Regions from separate parts of the Ruminiclostridium josui JCM 17888 genome, predicted to be linked through region 1. Evidence: riboswitches for the same ligand, from Rfam matches in the RefSeq annotation. Region 1 holds a riboswitch; the other holds the start of a gene.

Region 1 (8,299 bases):
CATAAAAATCCTGTCTTATGCCATTGATTGTTGTACTTAAAAGGTATACTGAATCTATTGCATAATTACTTGAATAACTTATAGTAGGGTTACTTTGTTTTATTTTGTTGAAAGTATCAGCTACACTAGCATTTCCTGGTGTATTTGGCATGTTGGAAAATTGTTGATCTAGAAAATTAATAAAAGGAGTATATGCGTTCGCTGATACTAAAGAATTTGAATTTCCCATTTTATTATTTTGCTTTGATTTCAAGTCACTGTTGGATTTACTAATTTCACTGCGAAGTTTATTTAAATCAAGATTTTTTAAAATAGGCTGGCTTTCAATACTTAAATTCTTAATAGAATCATTTTGAACATCTGACTGCTCAAAACTGCCAGTAGAAGCAAATACATTGCAGAATAGCAAATTAAGTATTACTATCAATATCCCTAGAGTTCTGAGTTTCATTTTTCTTTTAGTCATTTGAAGTACCTCCTATAATAATAAGTATCAAGCAAAGTATATGATTTTTTAAACTTATTGTCAAATATTTCCAACAGTATATTTCGACCTTAAATATTAGCTATTGCGAATTTTGAATCTCTATCTATTTTCATTAATTTGTATCTTTTTACAACATTTCCTTTCTTTAACCGCTAATATGTAATATAATGTAATATAAATGAAATTCACTGAATGCATTCGATGAAATTATAAAAATAGATTATTTCTTTGCTGCAGCCTCATATCAAAATTTTATAATCAAAAGTGAGTTCATACATTAAATTAATCTTTTGGAGGTTAAAATCATGAAAAAACTACTTTTATTTTCTATCATCGTGGTTGTTATTATGGCAAGCTTTGCACCTGCAACTATTTTTGCTGCTGCCCCTCAAATCAAGGGAAGTGACGTAATGGTTATTGGTGATTCATATTTCGCATTGTCTGGTGAAATTGTCAGAGCTTTAGAAAATGAAGCTAGAAATGCTGGTGTTTTAGGTGCAAATGATAGGTTTAGAGACTATACAGTATCTGGGTCTACATTGGCGAATAATGGCATACCTTCTCAGTACACAAATGGTATTAATTCCGGTAAAGTTAAGTATGTAATAATGGATGGTGGTGGAAACGATTGTCTACAAGGTTGGACTCCTGCACCATATAATGAAAACACTCCTTTTATTAAGAATGCTACAGATGCAGTTACTAATCTATTGAAAAAAATGAAAGCTGATGGCGTTGTTAAAGTATTTTATTTGTTCTATCCTAATCCAAACGGAGATCTCAACGGTTTAAAAGCAAAATTGGATGCATTAAGACCTATAATGCAATCTACAATAGCTAATACAACAGAAAAGCCGGAAACATATTTCTTTGATATAAGGCCAGCATGGGACGGACATTTATCAGAGTATACACTACCTGACGGTATACATCCTACTACAGCAGGAAGCGTGGCAACAGCAAAAGCTATGTGGGCAGAAATGCAAAAAGTTAACTTTTTCGGTACTAGTACTCCTACAATAAAATATGGAGATTATAACAATGATGGAAGCATTGATGCCTTGGATTTCTCAGCTTTAAAGATGCACTTGATGAATCCTACACATGCATACAATGAAGTTTTGGATCTTAATCTTGATAACACCATAGATTCAATTGATTTTGCTATTATGAAGCAGTACCTGTTGGGTATCGTAAAAAATTTACCTTACAAATAAAAATTCTGGTATAAACATCTGTCGTAAAAACCAAGGGATTCATCAAATAGCTGAGACCCTTGGTTTTTGTCATAGACTTTTGATATTATACAAGTAATAATATGATTAACATCCTAAAGGAATTTGCTTAATTTAATAATTTATCTATAGATATACAAGGATTATAAGTCTAAATGTACAGCCAATATTTCGGTATATGAATGGCGTATGGCGGTGTCTATTCTTAAAATACTTGTTTTAAATATTTAAGAGGTGATATTATGAAAAAACTTACATTAAAAGATTACAAAGAGATTGAATCGTGGATGTATCGTAATGCGAGACCCTTAGAATTAGCAATTTGGCAGTATTATTTTGAAAATGGCAGTAAAGAGGCAGTGCTTTCTGTTTTAGAATTTTATCAGAATGACGACGGTGGATTTGGCCATGTTCTTGAAGCAGATAGCTGGAATCCCAATTCATCGCCTTATACAACATTAAAGGCAATAAACATTTTAAAAGAAATTGGTTTTAATGATAAGCAGCATCCTTTAATACAAGGAATATTTAAATTCCTGGGAAGCAATGTCTATTGTTCTGAAAACGGATGGTATTTTAATATTCCTTCTAATGATGACTATGCTCATGCGCCTTGGTGGACATACAATATGGAAGCCAACGCTTTTGAAAGTATTGGACTAACCGCAGAAATTGTTAGCTTTATATTATTGAATGCGGACAAGGATTCTGAAATATTCAATAAGGCTCAAAGGATTTCCGATGTTATAATCAATAAAATCAGCACAGCGGACAATCATGGAGAAATGGGAGTTAGAGGTTACTGCGTGTTACTTGACGCTTTGGATAAAACAGGGTTGGCACTGAATTTTGACCATAAATCACTTACAGAAAAAGTAAAAAAACTAGTATATAATTTTATAGAAAGAGATACATCCAAATGGATTTATTACAATAAAAGACCTTCTGATTATATAAATTCTCCTGAAAGTATCTTTTATAAGGATAATCAGGATATTATAGCAAAAGAGCTTGATTACTTAATTGATACAAGGCCTCAAAATGGTGTTTGGAATATTACATGGAGTTGGTTTGAAAACAATGAGAAATATCCGAAGGAATTCGCTATAAGTGAAAATTGGTGGAAAGCCAGAGTTGCCATAGATAAAATTATTTTTCTAAAAAACTTTTGTAGGTTGGACGTTCCCTTGAAATAAATAATATTTATTGCCACACTACTACTAATAACTGTATGATAAGTCTAAATTAGGAAAATTAATTGGTTTATAGAGGTTGAATTCTATTGAAAAGAATACTATTAATTATTTGTTTAATGGAAGTTGTAATGAAGAATTCAAAACTAAGCCTGATGCAGAAATTACACAAAAGTGGTATAAAAATCTTTTTCAGGACAAATCTATAAGTTTTGTAGAATACTACTTTTGTATTTCAAGCATGGCAAAACTAATTTTAATGGCTTTACTATTTATTGGAATGTTAAGTTTTAAGATATTATTCGGTAAAATCACCCATTTTGGCTTAGCAAAATATCCCCGGCATAAGGTTTAAAAAACTTTGAAACCATTAAATAGTTACTATTGCAATCAAGCCAGACAAAAGAATCCTCCGGTCTCAAAATTACAGGCATCCTGTTGTGTATATATGACATTTGCTGGTTTGCATCAGTAGTCAGGATAACAAATCTGTTATCTACAGCTCCAGTGTTATCAATGAAACTGTTGTACAGTCCGGCCATATATATTACATTACTTGTTGCAGAGCTAATAAAATACTTCTCTTTTTTACTGTTGACTTTTCTCCATTCATAAAAACCACTTGCGGGGATAATACATCTTCTTGATATCAAAAGCTTTCTGAAAGTGGGTTTTTCGTGAACAGTTTCACTTCTTGCGTTTATAATAACACCGCTGGACTGTTTGAAATGGGGGAATCCCCACTTAAACAAATCAGTTGTTTTTTTACCGTCAGAAGAAATATCAGTTATAACTGGGACAGTATCAGTGGGAAAAATCTCACCTGTTTTCATTGCTGTGGCTTTTCCTTTAAGTTTTTCATTAATATCATTAACTATATTCCTAAGTTCCTGATTTTCTTCTTCTGTAAAAATAGCGTATCTTCCACACATAATTTTTGCTCCTCAAATTTACTTGGTGGCCTGCCTTGTCTATTATATATTTTACTCTATCAATGTAAAACAATAAATGGGGGTAAAAAAATGAAAAGATCGAATAAACTATTTTTTTAGTATTAATAATTTTAATGGTAACAGGGTTAAAAAATATAGTATACGCTGAAACATATGATACCTCAGCAGAAGATACTATATATGTTAGTGGATACATTTCTAAGAATACTACATGGACTAACGACTATACTTACGTAGTTGATGGAGGTATAATTATTCAGCCAGGCGTAAAACTTCAGATTGACCAAGGAGTAATTGTGAAGTTTACCAAAGGAAGTGAGATTGTTGTAAATGGTACACTAACTGCTTCGGGAACGGAATCAGATAAAGTTGTATTTACCAGCAATAGTGATGTAGCATAAGAGTTACTTGCCCTCTATAAACCACCGGCCTTCTTCGAAAAAAATAAATATTTCTTTTCCCATGACCCTACAACGGTAGCGGATACCTTGGCCACCTACCTTTAAGCTTGCCGCTTTTTTATGGTCATATACCTTGTCTATTATATACTTTACTCCATCTTCCCAGACAAAGGAAACAGGTATCAGCTCACCATTTGGGGAAAATGTTGCATTTAATTGAACAAAAACCTTTTTCATAACATCACCTTATCTAAAAAATGAAACAGGATGAATAATGTTGTCTTCAACAGGGTTGGCATTAAGGGCACTATCTTTAAGTAAAATTGCCTTTTGAACAGAGTAATGCCCAAATCTTTTACGAATTGCATCAATACTGAATTCCAGATTCTCTAATCGCGGACGTTTATTATAATCCTCAAAAAGGAAAAGCTGGGTATGAGTGTCCGCAGTAACTAAATCAGTTGCACGTACACCAAGAGAGCGTATAGGTCTGTGCCAACCCCAATTTGTATTAAAAATATCCATAGCTTTACGTGAAATTTCACCGGATATATAGCTGGGGGCCGGAAGCCTTCCTTGTCGTTCAATTGATGCAAGCTGGTTATCACGAATATAAATCTGTATTGTAGAACCCTTTAAATTATGTTTTCTAAGCCTATGTGCAACACTTTCAGCTAATACAGTAAAAGTAACTTTCACATCCTCTGTGTTTACAAGATCTCTAGCGGTTGTCATGCTGTTTCCTATGCCCTTTATAGTTTCATGATAATCTGTTGCAGTTACTTCGGAATAGTCCATGCCATTAGCAAAACTCCAGATAGTTTCGCCCCATTTTCCAAGATAACTTTTAATAAAAGAAAGAGGTGTTTTTGCAAGATCTCCGATAGTCATTATACCGACCCGGATAAGCTTTCTTCGTGTTGACCTGCCTACATAAAGCAATTCTCCAACGTCTAAATTCCAAACCTTTTCTTTGAAATTATTTTGATTAATAACAGTAGTAGCATCGGGCTTTTGTAAATCAGACCCAAGCTTTGCAAATATCTTATTGAAGCTGACTCCTATTGAAGCAGTAATGCCAAGTTCTGTTTTAATTAGTTCACGTATTTCATTTGCAATTTTTTCTCCGTTCCCGAAAAGATTTGTGCTTTCAGAAACGTCAATCCAGCACTCATCTATACCGAAACTTTCAACAAGATTGGAATATCTCGAGTAAATTTCTCTGGCTTCCTTTGAAAACCTCAGATATAAAGCATAATTTGGATTAATTACTACAAGGTTTGGACACTTTTGCTTTGCCTGCCAGATAGCCTCGCCTGTTTTTATACCAAACTTTTTTGCAATATAGTTTTTAGCCAGGACAATACCGTGACGCAAATCCTGACTTCCACACACGGCTAAAGGACAATCCCTATACTGTGGATTGTACAGACATTCAACAGAAGCGTAAAAATTATTGAGGTCACAGTGTAAAATTACTCTATCCATAAAGTCACTCCAGTCAGAACATTTGTTCGTAATAATATTATAAATCCGAACAAACGTTCTTGTAAAGAGGTAAAATTTTGTAATACTAATATTTGTGTGTTCTGTGTTTTGGTAATAAAACTATAGCTTGACTAATATATCCAATACTGCTATAGTTTACTTTAATAAAATATGTTAATAATGATAATGACACTTCAGGGATAGGTGAAAATCCTTACCGGCGGTAGATAGCACAAGCTATAAGCCCGCGAGCGAAAGCAGATCCGGTCAAACTCCGGAGCCGACAGTACAGTCTGGATGAAAGATAGTGTATTTAATTTTGCTATTTTGTCCCCAGGGGTTGTCTTCCTCTGGGGATTTTTAAATTTTAAGGAAATAAAAGCAAGGAGAACAAAAATGAATATACATGAGTTCTATATGAAAAGAGCATTGGAAATTGCAAAAGGAGGGTGGGGGAGAACAAACCCAAATCCATTGGTGGGAGCAGTTATAGTAAAAGATGGGAAAATAATATCCGAGGGCTTCCATGAAGCCTTGGGTTGTGCCCATGCTGAAGTTAGTGCTTTTAAAAATGCTACAGCGGATATTTCAGAAGCTACTCTTTATGTAAATCTTGAGCCTTGCTCACATTATGGAAGAACACCTCCGTGTGCAAAAGCAATTGTTGAGTCTGGAATAAAAGAAGTAGTTGTCTCAATGGTGGACCCAAACCCAAAGGTGTCAGGTAAGGGCATACAAATACTAAAAGATGCCAATATTAATGTCATAGTAGGAGTCCTTGAGGAAGAGGCAAAAAGGCTGAATGAAATTTTTATACACTATATAACTAAAAGGCTTCCATTTGTAATTATGAAAACGGCAATGACATTGGACGGCAAAATTGCATCGGTTACAGGAGATTCCAAATGGATAAGCGGTGAATCATCAAGGGAGTATGTCCATACTATACGCAATAGAGTATCGTCAATTATGGTAGGGGTAAACACAGTAATAAATGACAATCCTGCATTGACATCAAGACCAACCTTGGGAGAAGGCATTGATCCTGTACGTATTGTAGTGGACAGCAGCGGAAGGATTCCAATGGACAGTAGAGTTATTAATTGTGATTCTAAGGCAGGACTTATACTTGCAACAACAGATAAAATCAATAAAGACAAGGAAAACCAGCTTTTATCCCGAGGCGTTAGAATAATAAAAACGGATATAAAAAATGGAAAGGTAAATCTCAAGGAGCTTATGGAAGAATTATACAAGCTTGAAATTGACAGTGTCCTTTTGGAAGGAGGAGGTACCCTTAACTTTTCGGCACTTGAGGCAGGCATAGTGAATAAGGTAATGACCTTCATTTCACCTAAAATAATAGGCGGTAGTTCGGCTGTAACGCCTGTAGGGGGAAATGGAATAGAAAAAATGAAGGATGCAATAGCACTGTCGAATGTTAGAGTTGAAAGTTTTGACAGAGATGTACTTATTGAGGGATATATTGCAGACAAATAAGGATTTGGGAGGTGAAAGGGTGTTTACTGGAATTGTTGAGGAAATGGGAAGTGTAAAAAACATTGTATATGGCAGCAGCTCAATAAAACTTTTCATAGAATGTGCCACTGTAATTGAAGGCACTGTTAAAGGGGACAGCATAGCTGTAAACGGTATATGCCTTACTGTTACTGAATTAGGAGAAAAATGGTTTGCGGCGGATGTAATGCCGGAAACCATGCGAAAAACAGGACTTGAAAAGCTAAAACCCGGAAGAAAAGTAAACTTGGAGAGAGCATTAAGACTTGCTGACAGACTGGGAGGCCATATAGTAAGCGGTCATATAGACGGAACAGGGACTATTACCGGATTAAAAAAAGAGGATAACGCAGTTCTTATTACCATTACTGCACCCAAACAGATTATGAAATATATTGTTCAAAAAGGTTCTGTGGCTTTGGACGGTACAAGTCTTACCATTGCGGAGGTGACTTCAAATACCTTTACGGTTTCTCTCATACCTTTGACACGAGGATTCACCATACTTGGCTCTAAAAGTATAGGTGATGAAGTAAATATAGAATGTGACATTATAGGGAAGTACGTAGAAAAGATGTTAAAAGGTGAAATCTTGGAGTCAGAGCATTTATCAGCTGAATTTCTTAGAGAACACGGGTTTATGTAATATAAAATAAAAAGGAGTGAACTTCATGAATTTTAGTACTATAGAAGAAGCAATTGAGGATATCCGCCAAGGCAAAATAATTGTAGTGGTAGATGATGAAGACAGGGAAAATGAGGGAGATCTTATTATGGCAGCAGAAAAGGCTACCCCTGAAAGTATAAATTTCATGGCTACCTATGGCAAGGGAATGATATGCGTTCCACTGACAGAAGACAGAGCACAAGAGTTGGAGCTTTTTCCCATGGTAAGTCACAATGAGGAACGCCTTGGTACGGCATTTACGGTAACTGTAGACCACAAGGATTCAACAACAGGAATCTCGGCCTTTGAAAGAGCACATACAATAGTTGAACTTACAAATAAGAATGCACGTCCGGG
Region 2 (8,299 bases), 1.5 Mb from region 1:
GACTATAGTATCGGGCAGGTATTAGGGCTTGCAGATTTCACATATGATAATGACTGCCTGTCTGCGAGAATATCCAGTGGCTCATATATAACCGACGCAACAGTAATTGTTCCATGTAGTATGAAGACACTGGCTTGCATTTCAAACGGAATTTGTGACACTCTTATCGCAAGAGCAGCAGATGTTGCTCTTAAAGAATCACGAAAGCTCATTATTTGCCCCAGGGAAACACCTCTTAATTCCATACACCTTGAGAACATGCTTAAGCTCTCACGACTGGGGGTGAAAATAATACCACCAATGCCTGCCTATTACAATAAGCCCAAAACACTTGATGATATCCAGAATCATCAGGTTATGAAGATATGCGATTGTTTAGGTATTGCAAATGAAATAGGACACAGATGGAAATAAGGTACTGCAAGCCCTTTTTAAGTACTATAGTTGCTCTACTTTATAGCCATTTTTCTTAAGCATATTAATAATACCATTTTCACCGGTCAATCTTGAAATATCTGCTATAGCAAAATATTTACCTCCGGATTTTAAGCTTTTAGTAACACAATCAAAGGTTTTTTGTATTACCGTTGATTGAGTAGCATTGATAAATGAATATAGGTTGATTAGCCCCTCGATGTCACCGTCTTTCCATAATACCGTTGCTTTTTTTACAGTTTCAGAGTCATTTTCTATTGCTTTGATAGTATTCTCAAGTAGTGAACTTTGAAGAGAATACGACATTGAGCTGAGTCTGCTTAGCTGTGAATCGGGAGATTCAATTTCAACAATTGACTTGCCGTCTTTTTTTGCTTTCCCTATAAAATATGATGGAATAGGGTTTTGCAAAAAATTTTGTGAGCTGCTAATTACAAGATTGGATACTAAGCTTTCAATAACCCAGGGCATAAAACTTTTATAAGTTGAAAGTGATTTTTTATTTTGAGTATACTTTTTTATAAGAGCGTCTGCTTTGTTGTACTGTTCCTTTGTTAAAACTTTATCTATCGTTGTTTTAGATAGCAGCCCATATTTTAAAAGGGCAGTTACGGTTTGGTCCTGTGTAGTTTTTGTTGAGTCTGTTTCCACAATAATTTTTGAACTTTCATTGTATATTTTTTCAATCTGTTCATTTAGAGGGAATATGCTTTTGTCCGTAATTGATAATGACCCCAGAAGGTATATAATATTTTTTTCTGAGGTATCATTTGGGTTTGTAACTTTCCATACGCTTATATGGTTATCCGCGGCAGTTATGACTTCACTAGAAGCTGAAGATGCCAAGGTAAGGCATATAATAAGCATTAATGTAATAAATGCAATAAAGAGTACTAGTCTTCTCATTGAAAACCTCCGGATTATATTAATTTATTAAATACTACTAACTATATTAAGATATAAGTATATTAATGTTGATATATTACAATTATTTTAATATTATAGTAATATATACCAAACATTGGGGTGATTAATTGAATTTCAAAAGACTGGAAAGATTACTTCTGACCTCTTTATTAATATTATCACTATGCTGCTGCAGTAATACTACATCAAACATATATAAAACTCCAAACAACACTAATATTTCCACTAACAGTGGAAATATTTTGGAAGTATCGGGAATATACAACAAAGAAAAATCCATCAAGGAAAATATAACTGAATACATAAAAAGAATGACGCTGGAGGAAAAAGTAGGTCAGATGATTATGCCAGAGTGGAAATATGTAACCGCTCAAGATGTTAAAACCTACTCAATAGGGTCTGTATTTGCCGAAGGGGGTTCTGCTCCGAAGGAAAACAATCCGGATGGTTGGAGAGCGATGATAAGTAAATATAAAAATGCGGCTAAAAAGTCAAGGCTGTCCATACCCCTCTTATTTGCTTTAGATGCTGTTCATGGTAACAACAATATGAAGGATACCGTTATATATCCTCACAATATAGCCTTAGGTGCTACTCGAAACGGAAAACTTGTAAGAGAAATCGGAACAGCCGTTGCAGATGAATTAAACTCAATAGGGATTGATTGGACATTTTCTCCGTGTGTTGCAGTAAGCAACGATATAAGATGGGGGAGGGATTATGAGTGCTTCAGTGAGACACCGGATCTTGTGACTATGTTGTCAACTCCTTTTATAACAGCCCTTCAGGAGAACGGTATAATTGCATGTGCAAAGCACTATGTGGCAGACGGCGCTGTTGAATTTGGTTCTGGCATAAATGGACTCCTTGATCGCGGGAATACCAATATCAGTACAGAGGAACTAAAAGATAAATATATATCTGTGTACAAGGATGTAGTTAAAGCCGGTGTTAAATCAATTATGGTTTCATACAGCAGTGTAAAGGGTAGAAAAAACCATTCAGAGAGAGATCTCATAGAATATAAACTTAAGCAGGATATTGGTTTTCAGGGAATCGTAATCAGTGACTATGAGGGCGTTGAATATTTAGATGGCAACAGTCTTTATATAAAGGTAGTAAATGCAGTGAATGCCGGGATAGATGTATTAATGGAAGGGAAACGGTGGAAGGAAGCTTATAAATGCTTACTGGAGGCAGCAAGTGAGAAGCGGCAAGATATAAATATGAATAGAATAGACGAAGCTGTTTTCAGAATACTAAAAGTAAAAATGGAATCAGGCAAATTTGACGATGAAAGTGATAGGACAAATGAGGATTATGACATTAGGCAGAATTTCAATGTTCAAATTGCAGAACAGGCTGTAAAGGAGTCCTTGGTTCTTCTGAAAAATAAAAAGAACATACTTCCCTTAAAAAAATCAGCAAAAGTTGCAGTTATTGGACCAGCTGCTGATAACATAGGTGCACAATGTGGCGGGTGGACAAAGACATGGCAAGGTGGCTTGGATACGGAAGAAAAGCGGTGGATGAGTGGTACAACTATTCTGGATGGATTTAAGGAAATGGCAGATGACGGAGGAGGCGTTATAATCACCGATCCTGCAAAAATAAAGGATGCAGATGTTGTTGTTGCGGTTTTAGGAGAACGCCCATACGCTGAAGGACATGGAGATGAAAAAACTCTGGGATTAAGTGAGGGACTGGCTTTTAGTGAGAATGCCAACACATTAAAAATTGCATATGAATCAAAGAAACCTGTAGTTGTCATTATTGTATCGGGGAGACCGAGGATAATCACAAATGAAATTAATAAATGGGATGCCCTGGTTGAGGCATGGTTACCTGGTACAGAAGGAAGAGCGGTTGCTCCAGTTATTTACGGGGATAACTGTAATTTCAAAGGACGGCTGCCTGTGAGTTGGCCTAAATCAGATGAACAACTCCCTATTACAATTGAAAAGTTGGATAATAATGAAGAATATGATGCTCTTTTTCAGTATGGATTTAGTTTAAAATATTCAAATTAACCCACTTTTCCACACTTATATGAACTTATAAGATTCAAATTATGCACAGATTTATACACATTATCCACATATATACCGCAATTTTAAAAGTATGTATAAAAGGCGGGGAATCCTTGATTTCCATGAGGTTTTATAATTATTCACAGTTTATTGTAAACTAGATTACATATCCACATGTTGTAATTAACAAATAATTCAGAAGTTATCAACAGTTTTTGGAGTGTTTTGTTGAAAAAATAAAAAGCGAGGAATTTTACCTCGCTTTTTAAAATATAATATTATAGTATAACTTTATAATTCTTCTTCGTCAGTTTCTTCATCACCGAGAATATCATCTTCAGCTATAAATTTTTTGTCATTGTCATCCAAACGTTCCAGATAGTCATCAATAAGATCAGAAGCTTCATTTTTTGTCATGTTTTCAAAGTTCATATCACTGACATCTTCGTTTAATTGCTCTGCCAACTCTTTGATATACTCAATCTGCTGAGTTGTGGCCAATTCTACCATAGATTTAACATGTTGATCACATTTTTTGTTTGTGCAATTTCCGCTAATCTTCAAAGAGCCGCATTTATTACAAAATTCCATACCAATATCACCCCGCAATTATTGCATTAGCAAAATTAAAATTAATTGGCATATGCTGCCCATGTGACACTGTCACATATATGATGTTAATAATATAATACGTGCTAATTATTTCAATGTAAATATGTAATTCCTAATATTTTATATTTTTGATAACATATATCATAATAGTTATCAAAAATAAATGCAACCATTTCCTGATTTTTGGGGTGATAGTTCCTGGATAGCCTTATTTTAGGGCTGTCTGAGACAATAGTCTGCCGATGGATTTGTACAATAATAAAGCGATAGCTGAGTTAATACCTGCCTTCATTAAATTAAAGGGAAGCAGAGCCGGAACAATCATTTTAATTACAGCATCAACAGGAGTTCCTGCAAACAAAGGATAAAATATCATGTTCATTGGTATCATTATTGCAGTCATAGCCAGACTTCCTAAAATTGCTCCTATAACAGCACCTTTAAAACTTTTTTTCTTTAAATAAACTATAGAAGCGGTACTTACCAAGGCTGACGTAGCCACAATATGCATAATGCAGCCTATCCATCCACCTCCAGTACTAACTGCCAGTGTTTGAACAAGTGATGTTACAATAGTGAGTATAATGCCTTCAACAGGGCCAAAAATAAATCCTCCTATAATAATGGATACATCTGCTGCATCATAAACAAGGAAAGGTGCACCGGGAAAAGGAAACTTCAGCGGAGATATTATAAGAATTACTGAAATTGCCACTAATACGCCCATTGTTGTCATTTTCTTGATTCTACTGCTATTCATTGAGATTTACCTCCTTATGGTAATGTAGATATAAAGCAAACTAAAAAGCCCTGCGAATAATAATCCACAGAGCTTAACATAACAAATTTATGTTGTTTATTGTTCTTCTTTCATCCAGACTGTACTGTCGGCCATGGAATCACACCATGTCTGCAAAACGCTCGCGGGCTAATACAAAATTGTACATTACCGCCGGTAGGGAATTACACCCTGCCCTGAAGATATTATGAGAGTTTCATTTATAACTATGTCAAAACTATAACATAAAATAGAAGGATAATCAATGGTTTGGGTTAAAAGGACATAAATGGGAACATTTGTTGCTATATAATTTAAATATATGGTAAAATAATATTTGAATAAAGTACATATGGAGGAAATCTATGAAAGTACGAAAGGCAATAATACCTGCTGCCGGTCTTGGAACTAGATTTTTACCTGCAACTAAGGCACAACCTAAGGAAATGATACCTATAGTTGATAAACCTACTATACAATACATTATTGAAGAAGCAGTTGCTGCGGGGATAGAGGATATACTTATTATATCTGGAAGAAATAAAAGAGCAATTGAAGATCATTTTGATAAATCCTATGAATTGGAAGAGGAACTTCATAGAAAAGGAAAACAAGAATTATTGAGCGTTGTACAGGAGATTTCAAATATTGCAAATATACACTACATAAGACAGAAGGAAGCAAAAGGTCTCGGACATGCTATTTATTGTGCTAAATCATTTATCGGAAATGAACCTTTTGCAGTTATGCTTGGAGATGATATAGTGGATTCTCCGGTACCTTGTATTAAGCAGTTGATGGATGTATATAACGAATACCGGACTACTATTCTGGGCGTTCAAAAAGTACCCCTACAGGACGTAACAAAATATGGTGTCATAGGGGGAACACAGATTGATGAAAGAGTATATAAGGTAAAAGAGTTGGTTGAGAAGCCAGAGGTTGAGCAGGCGCCATCAAATATAGCTATACTGGGGAGATATATTATTTCTCCAAGAATTTTTGAATTCCTGCAAACGGCTACACCTGGTAAGAATGGTGAGATTTGGCTCACAGATGCATTACAGAAGCTTATGGAGCAGGAAGCAATGTATGCATTTGATTTTGATGGAGACAGGTACGATGTGGGAGATAGAATTGGATTTTTAAAGGCCACTGTAGAATTTGCTCTCAAAAGAGAAGAACTGAAGGATGATTTTACAGCATTTTTGAGACATAAGATGGAACAGCTTCCTTAGTAAAGTGTTATTAAAGATAAAATAAAAACCGGAGACATTAAAGCATTTAGCTTTTATTGTTTCCGGTTTTATTTTTAGGATTTAATTAAATGACTTAAACTGATATGTTACTGAGTTTCCCTTAACTTTTACAACAGCATATTTTGCAGCACCTTTGTTGCTATCGCTGAAGCCATAGGAATCAAAGCCTGCAGTGACTACATACTTAACGCCTTTGTCCATATAGCTTGAATTTGAATTTCCTTTATAAAATACCCATACATTCTTTCCGGTTTTCTTTTTAAAATCTGAAAGAGTGTCTTTTAGGAGTTGTCCTTCTTTTGTATCATTGAATTTCAACGGGTCTTTCTCCAAAAATACAAATACGTTTTTACCCTTAAAGGAGTTGAGTTGATTAATAAACCATAACCACTCATTTGTGTTGGTTACACGTAAGCCACCTTTGGAAGCATTCAACTGTATAAGTTTATTACCGTTAATATCCAAAGATTTGTAACTTGCAGTAGTACTCAATTGAGGAACCTTTATACTGCTTCTTGTAAGCCCGTCATTTGAGCCAACAAGTACAGAGACATCAACAGAGCTGCTTATATGGCTTGCAAGTTTGTTAAGCATGTCAATCTGTGTTTTGTTGGTTGAACCATATGCAGTTGACTGACCAAACACTGAAAATGTCATTGAATCGTCTCCTGATACAGTAACATCCTTGTAATTTTCATCATTTGGTACAGTTGTTTTTGGAACCTTTGACATATCAACATCGGGATAGCCTGTATAAATCATTGTCAAGTTATCAAAATATACTGTACCTGAAGACTTACCGTTTTTAGGCTGGACAGCAAATACATTTGTTACCTTTTTTGGTGTATTTAAATCATCCAGAGACACTTCGAGGTACTTCCAACCTGTCCAAGTGATTCCTTTTGCAAAGTACTCACTTTTGTAGTTTCCTTTAGAATCATGGACAGTAGCCCCTATCCAAATTGGATTTTTGGATGAACTGTAAACCCACATACCAAGTTTTGATGTGGCGGAGTCTAATGTATAACCTCCATTTGGAAGGCTCAGATATGCAGCTCTGTTTACACTTAAATCAGTGGAAAAATCATATGTGATTTTCGCAGAATATTTTGCTGACTTATAAACATTAGATGCCAGACTAAAAGAGGCTTTTGCGGACTTATGCGAGGTTATCAGTTTTATTCCTGTTGAGTTAAAGTCCTGAATAACTTTTGTTATACCTGACTTTCGAATAGACACAGGACATGAAACTACTGCTGAACCTACTGTGGCGGCAATATAACCTGTTCCTCCGCTTTTATTTGCAGTAAATACATTTGATGAGGATACGTTTCCTACATTTCCGCCTGTACTCCATTTTATGTTTTCAGGGGGAATACTTGCTGTATATCCGTTTTTATCCCAACCTTTAAGGGATAATGTAACTGAACTTCCGGGGTTAATATTGAGCTTATCATAATTTAGTTCAAGTTTGGCTGGGGATTCCAGTACAGTAATAGGACAGGTTCCCACTACATGGTCACCAATTTTTGCCGTTACTATAGCCTCTCCTGCAGTGGTAGGATATAGTACGTTTCCTTTAAAAGTACCTTTAACACCAGAGACAGACCATTTTACATCATTTGTATTAATATTAACCGGATTCATATACTTATCCATACCTCTTGCTGTAAAAGCCCTGGAGGTATTAACAAATACATTCTCCTCATATGCAGTTACATAAAGAGAATCTACTGGTCCTTGCGGTGCTACCGAGAATATACCCAGAGATGCACCTACTCCTCTTTGTGAGCCATCTGAAGGCTTATTTTGAACGCTTAAACCTGTTGTACCCTGTTTTCTTGCTACAAGAGTAGTTGAGCCGCCTCCGTCTAGATTCAAAGCATTTGCACAGCCAAGTTCATGCATATATGATGCAAGCTCTGCTTGTGTCATACCTATACTGTTACTAGATTTTCCATCGATAGCAGCAATAATTAGGGTTTTTCCATCTTTTGATGTTCCAATAGCAGTTCTTGCTGCCCTTGTACTTGGAGACACAGGATTATGAGAGAAAGAGGTTAGAACCTTATCATCCTTAACAAGTATCGCTCCGCCTGTAAGAGCCATGGTCATTTTACTTGTATCAACGTTCATGGTTATACTGTATTCAACAGGATCCCCAACTTTGAAGTTACTCTTTAAATACTGAATATGACTTCCTGTCCCTAATACAACAAACCCGTTCTTTGGCATATTAATAGCGGGTTTGTTTTCAC

What was found. A riboswitch is a leader RNA that binds a small molecule or an ion and turns the genes downstream of it on or off. The one in region 1 is predicted to bind FMN.
Region 2: linked by a shared signal. The riboswitch ahead of K412_RS0107890 (ECF transporter S component) and the one ahead of ribD (bifunctional diaminohydroxyphosphoribosylaminopyrimidine deaminase/5-amino-6-(5-phosphoribosylamino)uracil reductase RibD) in region 1 are both predicted to bind FMN.

The regions. Positions count from the first base shown of each region.
Region 1 is NZ_JAGE01000001.1:148,712-157,010, reverse strand. Features, by position in the region: gene K412_RS0100750 (hypothetical protein) at 1-466, opposite strand, end outside; gene K412_RS0100745 (dockerin type I domain-containing protein) at 793-1,704, shown strand; gene K412_RS0100740 (hypothetical protein) at 1,965-2,918, shown strand; gene K412_RS0100735 (SOS response-associated peptidase) at 3,227-3,847, opposite strand; gene K412_RS0100730 (hypothetical protein) at 3,982-4,269, shown strand; gene K412_RS0100725 (hypothetical protein) at 4,273-4,506, opposite strand; gene K412_RS0100720 (DNA polymerase Y family protein) at 4,516-5,757, opposite strand; FMN riboswitch at 5,945-6,070, shown strand; gene ribD (bifunctional diaminohydroxyphosphoribosylaminopyrimidine deaminase/5-amino-6-(5-phosphoribosylamino)uracil reductase RibD) at 6,154-7,257, shown strand; gene K412_RS0100710 (riboflavin synthase) at 7,277-7,921, shown strand; gene K412_RS0100705 (bifunctional 3,4-dihydroxy-2-butanone-4-phosphate synthase/GTP cyclohydrolase II) at 7,947-8,299, shown strand, end outside.
Region 2 is NZ_JAGE01000001.1:1,672,273-1,680,571, reverse strand. Features, by position in the region: gene K412_RS0107910 (UbiX family flavin prenyltransferase) at 1-414, shown strand, start outside; gene K412_RS0107905 (TraB/GumN family protein) at 439-1,341, opposite strand; gene K412_RS0107900 (glycoside hydrolase family 3 protein) at 1,470-3,392, shown strand; gene K412_RS0107895 (hypothetical protein) at 3,684-3,983, opposite strand; gene K412_RS0107890 (ECF transporter S component) at 4,213-4,764, opposite strand; FMN riboswitch at 4,863-4,991, opposite strand; gene galU (UTP--glucose-1-phosphate uridylyltransferase GalU) at 5,148-6,020, shown strand; gene K412_RS0107880 (phosphodiester glycosidase family protein) at 6,102-8,299, opposite strand, start outside.